One region of the Streptomyces sp. NPDC048521 genome, then DNA from elsewhere that is predicted to be linked to it. Evidence: riboswitches for the same ligand, from Rfam matches in the RefSeq annotation. Region 1 holds a riboswitch; the other holds the start of a gene.
What was found. A riboswitch is a leader RNA that binds a small molecule or an ion and turns the genes downstream of it on or off. The one in region 1 is predicted to bind guanidine.

Region 2: linked by a shared signal. The riboswitch ahead of ACGFRF_RS10510 (DMT family transporter) and the one ahead of ACGFRF_RS22300 (MBL fold metallo-hydrolase) in region 1 are both predicted to bind guanidine.

What each region holds. Positions count from the first base shown of each region.
Region 1 is NZ_JBICWR010000009.1:220,654-225,384, reverse strand. Features, by position in the region: gene ACGFRF_RS22305 (coagulation factor 5/8 type domain-containing protein) at 1-1,420, shown strand, start outside; guanidine-III (ykkC-III) riboswitch at 1,563-1,632, shown strand; gene ACGFRF_RS22300 (MBL fold metallo-hydrolase) at 1,643-2,521, shown strand; gene ACGFRF_RS22295 (XdhC family protein) at 2,639-3,775, opposite strand; gene ACGFRF_RS22290 (xanthine dehydrogenase family protein molybdopterin-binding subunit) at 3,768-4,731, opposite strand, start outside.
Region 2 is NZ_JBICWR010000003.1:645,552-650,282, forward strand. Features, by position in the region: gene ACGFRF_RS10480 (SGNH/GDSL hydrolase family protein) at 1-417, shown strand, start outside; gene rdgB (RdgB/HAM1 family non-canonical purine NTP pyrophosphatase) at 519-1,121, shown strand; tRNA gene ACGFRF_RS10490 (tRNA-Leu) at 1,169-1,252, opposite strand; gene bcp (thioredoxin-dependent thiol peroxidase) at 1,417-1,884, opposite strand; gene ACGFRF_RS10500 (DUF3618 domain-containing protein) at 1,977-2,306, shown strand; gene ACGFRF_RS10505 (co-chaperone GroES) at 2,360-2,719, shown strand; guanidine-III (ykkC-III) riboswitch at 2,825-2,892, shown strand; gene ACGFRF_RS10510 (DMT family transporter) at 2,929-3,249, shown strand; gene ACGFRF_RS10515 (transglycosylase domain-containing protein) at 3,263-4,731, opposite strand, start outside.

The sequences.
Region 1 (4,731 bases):
CAACGGTGACGTCACGGTCGACGCGGGCTGGTTCAACGGCAACGCCACGCAGAACTTCTGGCGTTCGGCGGAGAACCTGGCGCTGGTCCCCGCGAACGGCACGAACCGGTGGGCGGTGGCCCAGGCGGCGCCCTTCCGCCGTATGCACGTCCGAGGCGGGCTCAACCTCGCCCCCTCCGGCTACGGTTGGGCGAGCGGCGGCTACATCGCGGACAGCCGGATCGACGGTCAGGTCGGGCCGTACTCGCAGCAGCAGTGGTACACCCGCGACAGCGCCATCGGCAGCTGGCTCAACGGCGTGTGGAACATGGTGTTCTCCGGCGTCCAGGGTGCCCCGGCACAGAGCTTCCCCAACCCGCCCTACACCACGCTCGACACCACTCCCGTCTCCCGGGAGAAGCCCTTCCTGTACGTCAGCGGCAGCGAGTTCCGGGTCTTCCTGCCGGAGAAGCGGACCGGCGCCCGCGGGGTCAGCTGGGGCAACGGCACGCCGCGGGGCACGTCCCTGTCGCTGTCGCAGTTCTACGTCGCGAAGCCGGGCGTCAGCGCGGCCACCCTCAACCAGGCGCTCGCGCAGGGACTGCACCTGCTGCTGACGCCGGGCGTCTACCACGTGGACCAGCCGATCCAGGTGGGCCGTGCCGGCACCGTGGTACTGGGCCTGGGGTACGCGACGCTCGTCCCCGACAACGGGACCACGGTGCTGAAGGTGGCCGACGTCGACGGCGTACGGCTCGCGGGGTTCCTCATAGACGCCGGACCGGTCAACTCCCCGACGCTGCTCGAGGTCGGACCGGCCGGCTCGGCGAACGACCACTCCGCCAACCCGACCACCGTGCAGGACGTCTTCGTGCGCATCGGCGGCGCGGGCGCCGGCAAGGCGACCACGAGCATGGTGATCAACAGCCGGCACACCATCGTCGACCACACCTGGGTGTGGCGCGCCGACCACGGCACGGGTGTCGGCTGGGACACCAACCGCGCCGACTACGGTGTCGTGGTCAACGGCGACGACGTGCTGTGCACCGGACTGTTCGTGGAGCACTTCAACAAGTACGACGTGCAGTGGTTCGGTCAGCGGGGCCGCACGATCTTCTTCCAGAACGAGAAGGCGTACGACGCCCCGAACCAGGCCGCCGTCCAGAACGGCTCGGTCAAGGGCTACGCGGCCTACCGGGTCGGCGACAACGTCACCACGCACGAGGGCTGGGGACTGGGCAGCTACTGCTACTACAACGTCGACCCGTCGATCGTGCAGCACCACGGCTTCGCCGCGCCGAACCGCCCGGGGGTGAGGTTCCACGACCTGCTGGTCGTCTCGCTCGGCGGCAACGGCCAGTACGAACACGTGATCAACGAGACGGGATCACCGACTTCGGGCACGTCCACGACCCCGTCCACGGTGGTGTCGTACCCCTGAGCCCGGCACCGCCCATGCCGCCCAGGGTCGTCCGGCGTCAGACGCGGTGGCCCTGGGCGGCCACCTGTGCACGCAGGGCCGGCTCCTGCCGCCCGGGGCCGGGGACACCGGTCGCGTCTCCCGGGCCGCGTGGTAGCTTCCCGTCGTCGGGCGCGGACGTGCCTGCCCCGGACGAGATGTGCGCCGTACCCGGCCCGACAGGACGACGCACGTGGAGGCATCGTGGGTACCGGCAGGCAGCTGATCGACTTCACCGGCACCGCTCCCCGGGCGCGCCCTCTGGACGTGAGGTGGATCCACGGCTCGCCGTCGGCCAAGCACAACACCGACCCGGACATCCAGGTCCACGCCTACGACGAGCACACCTTCATCCTGCGGCAGAACATGGCGGTCCACTACGAGGCGCCCTTCCTGTTCCTGCTGTGCGGCAACGAACGGGCCGTACTGATCGACACCGGTGCCACCGAGTCGCCCGAGTTCTTCCCCCTGCGCCGGGTCGTCGACGCACTGCTCGCGGACTGGCTCGCCCGGCATCCCCGGGAGGGCTACGAGCTGCTCGTGCTGCACACCCACGGGCACGGCGACCATGTCGCGGGGGACGGCCAGTTCGCGGGCCGTCCCGCCACCATGGTGGTGGGCGCGGACCGCCCCACCGCCTGGCCGTACTTCGGGTTCGACACGGACCCGGACGCCGTCGCCCGCGTCGACCTCGGTGGACGGGTGCTGGAGTGCCTGGCCACCCCGGGCCACCACGAGGCGGCCGTGACCTTCTACGACCCGGCCACCGGCCTCCTGCTCACCGGTGACAGCGTCTACCCCGGCCGGCTCTACATCCAGGACCTGCCCGCGTTCACCCGCAGCATCGAGCGGCTGATCGCGTTCGCCGACCGCCGGCCGGTCACCCATGTGCTCGGCTGCCACATCGAGATGACCACCGAGCCGGGCGTGGACTACCCGGTGCGCACCACCTACCAGCCGGCCGAGCCCCCGCTCCAGCTGACCCCGGCCCACCTGCGCCGGATCCGGGACGCGCTCACCGAACTCGACGACGGCGTCACCTGGCGCGCTCGCTCCGACTTCGTTCTCTGTCCGCACACCTGAGCGCTCCGGCGGCGGACGCAGTGTGCGGCACCGTGGACGACGGCCGACGCGGTGTGCGGCGCCGGGGAGCCCCCGGCGCCGCACACACCCGCCCCGCCCTCTGAACGCCACCGCTTCTCAGGCGGCCGCCTCGCTGTGCTCCCGATCGCGGTGGATCGGTGTGTTGGAGCCGGTCAGGGGGACGCCCGTCCCGCCCCGCCGGGCGGCGACGATCTCCGCCACGATCGACAGGGCGGTCTCCTCGGGCGTCCGGGCGCCGAGGTCGAGTCCGATCGGTGACCGCAGCCGGGCCAGCTCCCGCTCGCTCACGCCTTCCTCCCGCAGACGCCGGTTCCGGTCCTCGTGGGTGCGGCGCGAGCCCATCGCACCGACGAACGCCACCGGCATGCCGAGGGCCGTCTTCAGCAGGGGCACGTCGAACTTCGCGTCGTGCGTGAGCACGCACAGGACGGTGCGGGCATCGGTCGCGGTGCGCCGCAGATAGCGGTGCGGCCAGTCGACGACGACCTCGTCGGCGTCGGGGAAGCGGGCCCGCGTGGCGAAGACGGGGCGGGCGTCGCAGACGGTCACGTGGTACCCGAGGAACTTCCCGGCCCGGGCCAGCGCCGACGCGAAGTCGACCGCACCGAAGACGATCATGCGCGGGGGCGGCAGGTGGGACTCGACCAGCAGGGTGAGGCCGCCGGGGCAGTGCGAGCCGTCCGCCGAGAGGTCCACCGTGCCGGTGCTGCCCGCCTCCAGCCGGGCCCGGGCTTCGGCCGCCGCCGTCCGGTCCAGCTCGGCGTGGCCGCCGAGGCCGCCTTCGTACGTGCCGTCGTCCCGCACCAGCAGGGTCCGGCCGAGGAGTTCGGCGGGGCCGCGGGCGACCCGGGCCAGGGCCGCCGGCTCGCCCCGGCCGGCGGCCGACAGGGCCGACGCCAGGACCGTCCGGTCCGGCGCTTGCCCGCCGACCGGCGTGATCAGGACGTCGATCGTCCCGCCGCAGGTCAGTCCTACGGCGAAGGCGTCCTCGTCGCTGTAGCCGAACCGCTCGGTGACGCTCTCGCCCGTCTCCAGCGCCGTCCGGCACAGGTCGTAGACCGCGCCCTCCACGCAGCCGCCGGAGACCGAGCCGACGACGGTGCCCGCGCGGTCGACGGCGAGGGCGGCGCCGGGACCGCGCGGCGCGCTGCCGCCGACGGCCACGACGGTGGCGACGGCGAACTCCCGGCCCGCCTCGATCCAGGTGCTCAGCTCCTCGGCCAGGTCAAGCATCCGGCGCTCCTCCGGCCGAGAGGATACGGTCGGGCCGTATGGGCAGGCTGCGGTGGCGTACGCCGGTCGCGTGCCAGACCGCGTTGGCGATGGCGGCCGCCGCGCCCACGATGCCGATCTCACCGATGCCCTTGATGCCGACCGGGTCCTTCGGATCCGGGTCGTCGATCCAGTCGGCCTCGATGTGCGGTACGTCGGCGTGCGTGGCCACGTGGTAGCCCGCGAGGTCGGCGCCGACGTGGCCGCCCGAGGCACGGTCCCGTACGGCCTCCTCGTGCAGCGCCATGGAGATGCCCCAGATCATGCCGCCACGGAACTGATTGCGTGCGGTGAGCGGGTTGACGATGCGGCCCGCCGCGAAGATGCCGAGCATCCTCCGCACGCGCACCTCGCCGGTGGTGGGATCCACGGCCACCTCGGCGAACTGCGCGCCGTAGGAGTGGCGTTCGGCGGGGGCGAGGGCGCCGATGGCCGCGGCGGTGTTCGACCGCACCGTGATGCCCTCCGGCGGGACGGGGCCCAGGGCCAGGCGGTCGCGCAGTTCGTCGGCGGCCGCCGTGACCGCCCAGGCCCAGGAGCGGGTGCCCATGGAGCCACCGGCGATCATCGCCGGTCCGAAGTCGCTGTCGCCGATGCGGACCCGGACGCTCTGCGTGGGTACCCGCAACGCGTCGGCGGCGACCAGGGTGAGGGCCGTACGGGCCCCGGTGCCGATGTCGGCCGCGGCGATCCGGACGGTGAAGGTGCCGTCCGGGTGAGCGGTCACGGTGGCCGTCGACGGGCCGGCGCCCGCCGGGAAGGAGGCCGCCGCGGTGCCGGTGCCGAGCAGCCAGCGGCCGTCCCTGCGCAGTCCGGGGCGTGGGTCGCGGTCCGCCCAGCCGAACCTGCGGGCGCCCTCCCGGAAGCAGGCGGGCAGATTGCGGCCGGCGAACGGCAGGCCGGAGACCGGTCCCTTG
Region 2 (4,731 bases), on a different contig from region 1:
TCCCGCACCAACGTCAGGGTCGTCGTCATCGACCTCGGCATCAACGACATCCTGCGCAACCGCGAGCTCGCCGACCCCGACCGCATCACCGGAGGCCTGCGCAGCCTCGTGAACCAGGCCCACGCCCGCGGCCTGAAGGTCATCGGCGCCACCCTGATGCCCTTCGAGGGCCACCGCGGCTGGACCCCGGCCCGGGAGGCGGTACGCCGACAGGTCAACGCCCAGATCCGGGCCGGCCGCGTGTACGACGCGGTCGTCGACTTCGACAAGGCCCTGCGCGACCCCTACGACCCCCGCCGCCTGCGCCCCGAGTACGACTCCGGCGACCATCTGCACCCCAGCGACCTGGGCTTCGCCAAGATGGCCGAGACCCTCGACCTGAACAGCCTCAAGGGCGCGGGCCAGGTACAGCTGTAGCGGAGGCGGACGCCCGGGAGGCTCCCGGACGGCGCGGCGGGATCCGTAGCAACCGGGCGGCCGGGGACCGTCGGGCCACGGTGGCCAGGAATACTGGCCGCATGACCCGCTTGATCCTCGCCACCCGCAACGCCGGAAAGATCACCGAACTGAGGGCGATCCTCGCCGAAGCAGGCCTGCCGCACGAGCTGATCGGCGCCGACGCCTACCCGGACATCCCCGACGTCAAGGAAACCGGCGTCACCTTCGCCGAGAACGCCCTCCTCAAGGCCCACGCGCTCGCCCGGGCGACGGGCCTCCCGGCGGTCGCCGACGACTCCGGGCTCTGCGTCGACGTCCTGAACGGCGCCCCCGGCATCTTCTCCGCCCGCTGGGCCGGCCGCCACGGCGACGACAAGGCCAACCTCGACCTGCTCCTCGCCCAGCTCTCCGACATCGCGGAGGAACACCGCGGCGCCCACTTCGCCTGCGCGGCGGCACTGGCGTTGCCGGACGGCACGGAGAGGGTGGTCGAGGGGCAGCTGCGCGGTGTGCTGCGGCACGCGCCCGTCGGCACGAACGGCTTCGGCTACGACCCGATCCTGCAGCCGGAGGGCGAGACCCGCACGTGCGCCGAGCTGAGCCCGCAGGAGAAGAACGCGATCAGCCACCGGGGGAAGGCGTTCCGGGCCCTGGTGCCGGTGGTGCGGGAACTGCTGGGCTGAGCCAAGTGAAACGCCCCGCACCTTTGTTACGAAGGTGCGGGGCGGGATGCGGCCGGAGGGACTCGAACCCTCAAGGGATTTCTCCCACAACATCCTAAGTGTTGCGCGTAGGCCAATTCCGCCACGGCCGCGTGCACGGCCATGGTACCGGTCGTACCGCGCGTGCTCGGAAGGGTTATCGGCGTCCTCCTCGGCACCAGGTTCTCGTGATGGCGTGGCAGTTCGGGCACGGAACGGGACACGGCCCGCAACCGGAAGGAACCGGTGCGGGCCGTCGAACAAGTGGAGGCGGGGGTCAGATGCCCAGGTCCTTGATGATCTTGGCCACGTGGCCCGTCGCGCGGACGTTGTACAGGGCCCGTTCGACCTTGCCCTCCTCGTCCACGATGATCGTGGAGCGGATGACGCCCAGGTAGGTCTTGCCGTAGTTCTTCTTCTCGCCGTACGCGCCGTACGCCTCGGTGACCTTCTTGTCGGGGTCGGCGAGGAGGGTGACCTTGAGGGACTCCTTCTCGCGGAACTTCGCCAGCTTCTCCGGGCTGTCCGGAGAGATGCCGATGACGTCGTAGCCGGCGCCGGCCAGGACCTCCAGGTTGTCGGTGAAGTCGCAGGCCTGCTTGGTGCAGCCTGGGGTGAGGGCGGCGGGGTAGAAGTAGACGATGACCTTGCGGCCCTTGTGGTCCGACAGGGAGACCTCGTTGCCGTCGGCGTCGGGGAGGGTGAAGGCGGGGGCCACGTCCCCCGGCTGGAGTCGCTCGCTCATCGGGCCAGCGTAACCGGGGGGCCTTGCGGTGCGGCGGGGCGATGAGCTGACAGACTGTTCGGAACAGCATCAGAGACTTCGGAGGCCGTACGGTGGCGGACACGTCGGACACCAGAACCCCGGCGCAGATCGAGGCGGACATCAAGCGCCGCCGTGAAGTGCTGGCGGAGACGCTCGACGAGATCGGGGTGCGGGTGCATCCCAAGACGATCGTCGGGGACGCGAAGGCCAAGGTGGTCGCGAACATCGATCACACCGTCGGGCGGGCGTATGTGCAGGTCAACCGGGCGGTGACCGAAGTGCGGGCGCGTTTCGTGGACGAGGAGGGGGCGCCCCGGCTGGAGCGGGTGGTGCCGGTCGCGCTCGTCGTCGTGGGGGTCGTGGGCCTGCTCGCGCTCGGTTCCCGGCGGCGCAGGGACTGAGCCGCGGCCACCCGGGCACGTACAGGCGGGCTGAAGGCAGGTAGGTTCAAGGTGTGAGCGCCAACAGAAACGAGCACAGCACCCCCCATCACGACAAGCTGCCCATCCGGATGCTGCACGACCGTGTTCTGGTCAAGCAGGAGACCGGCGAGGGTGAGCGGCGGTCGGGTGGGGGCATCCTGATTCCCGCCACCGCGGCGGTCGGGCGGCGGCTGGCGTGGGCCGAGGTCGTCGCGGTCGGTCAGAACGTACGGACGGTGGAGCCGGGCGACCGTGTCCTGTTCGATCCGGAGGACCGGGCCGAGGTCGAGGTGCGGGGCGTGGCGTACGTGCTCATGCGTGAGCGTGATCTGCACGCGGTCGCCGCGGACCGATTCGAGGGGTCGGAGGATTCCACGGGGCTGTATCTCTGACCTCGCTCCGACCTCGTCCTCTGTTCTGTGACCTCTCTCTGATCCACCTTTGATTTCGACGTCGAAGAGGGCCGGTGACCACCGTCACCGGCCCTCTTCGGCGTTGTTTTGCTATGTTCGAAAGGAGCCCGACGAGACGCGCCGTACCGGGTCGAAGGCAAAGACGACGCACCGGAGAAGAGTCGCCGTTCGTCTCGGAGGTGCCTGTCATGGCCTGGGTCCTGCTCGTCGTCGCCGGTCTGCTCGAAGTCGGCTGGTCGATCGGGATGAAGTACAGCGAGGGTTTCACCCGGCTGGTCCCGAGCCTGTTCACCGGTGCCGGCATCGTCGCGAGCATGGTGCTGCTGTCGTACGCCGCGAAGTCCCTGCCCATTGGCACCGCCTATGGCGTCTGGGTGGGCATCGGGGCGGCCGGTGCGGCGGTGCTCGGCATGGTGGTGCTGGGTGAACCGGTCACCGCCGCCCGGGTGTTCTTCGTATGTCTGCTGCTGGTCGCCGTGGTGGGGCTGAAGGCGACCAGCGGTCACTGACGTCTGACGGGCGCTAGGGGAGGCCGCTGCCTCCGTCGGCCGTCGTGTCGCCGCCGGTGTCGGTGCCTCCGCCGGGCGTCCCGCCGCCGGTGTCGGTGCCTCCGCCGGGCGTCCCGCCGCCCGTCGTCCCGCCTCCGGTGGTCGTGTCCCCGCCGGTGGTGGTGCCGCCGCCCGTGGTCGTGCCGCCGTCGGCGGTGGGTCCGCCGCCGGTGGTGGCGCCGCCGTCGGTCGTCGGACCGCCGGTGGTGGGGCCGCCGTCGGTGGTGGGTCCGCCGGTGGTGGGGGTGGCGCTCGCCCCGCCGTCGTCCTGGCCGCCGTCGGTGGTGCCGCCGTCGTCCTGGCCGCCCCTGCTGGGCTGAGCCGTGCCGGTGGCGGGAGGCTCCTGGATCTGGTCGGCGCCCTCTTCGAGCTGGAGGTCGAAGTCGGCGACCGGCTTGCCCTTCAGCGCCGCGCGCGTGTACTGGGCCCAGATCTGGGTGGGCGGGCCGCCGCCGTTCATCCGGGGCTGGCCGAGCGCCCAGTACAGCGGCTTGTGCTGGGCGGTCACCGGGTCCTGTCCCATGACGGAGACCACCGTGGCCAGGTCGGGGGTGTAGCCGGCGAACCAGGCGGCCTTGTCGTCCTCGGCGGTGCCGGTCTTGCCGGCGGCCGGGCGGCCCGCGGCCTGCGCGGCCGTGGCGGTGCCGTTGTCGACGACGCTCTGCAGGACGGACGTGGTGGTGTCGGCGGCCTCACGGCTGACGGTCTGCTTGACCGACTGCTCGGGCAGCTCGATCTCGTCGGTGCCGTCCTTGGTGATCTTCTCGATCATCGTGTACGTGCCGTGCTTGCCGTGGTTGGCGAGGGTCGCGTACGCCTCCGTCATGTCCAGGACACTGGCGTTGGCGGTGCCGAGGGCGATGGACGGGTACGGCTGGAGGTCCGGGGTGTTGGCGGGGATGCCGAGGTCGACCGCGGTCTGCTTGACCTTGGCGGGGCCGACGTCGACGGCCATCTGCGCGTACACGGCGTTCACCGACAGGTCGGTGGCCTTGCGGACGGTGATCTCGCCGTACGACTTCTGGTCCTCGTTCTCCGGGGCGTAGGAGCCGCCGGTCCAGCCCTGGACGGGTCGCTGGTTGGTGCCGTCGTAGACGGTGTTCGGGGTGATGGTGCGGCCGTCCTGCGTGGTCGAGCCGTTCTGCACCGCGGAGGTGAACACGAACGGCTTGAAGGTCGACCCGACCTGGAAGTCACCGCGGGTCGCGCCGTTGGTGTACTGCTTCACGTAGTCGATGCCGCCGTACATGGCGACGACCTTGCCGGTCCTGGGGTCGATGGAGGTGCCGCCGGCCCGGACGTAGTTGTCGGCCTTGCGGTTCTTCTTGTCCAGCTTCGAGATCAGCTGGTCGTTCACCGCCTTGACCAAGGCGTCCTGCTTGTTCTTCTGGATGGTGGTCGTGATGCGGTAGCCGCCTGCCGCGAGCTGGTCGGCGTCGATGA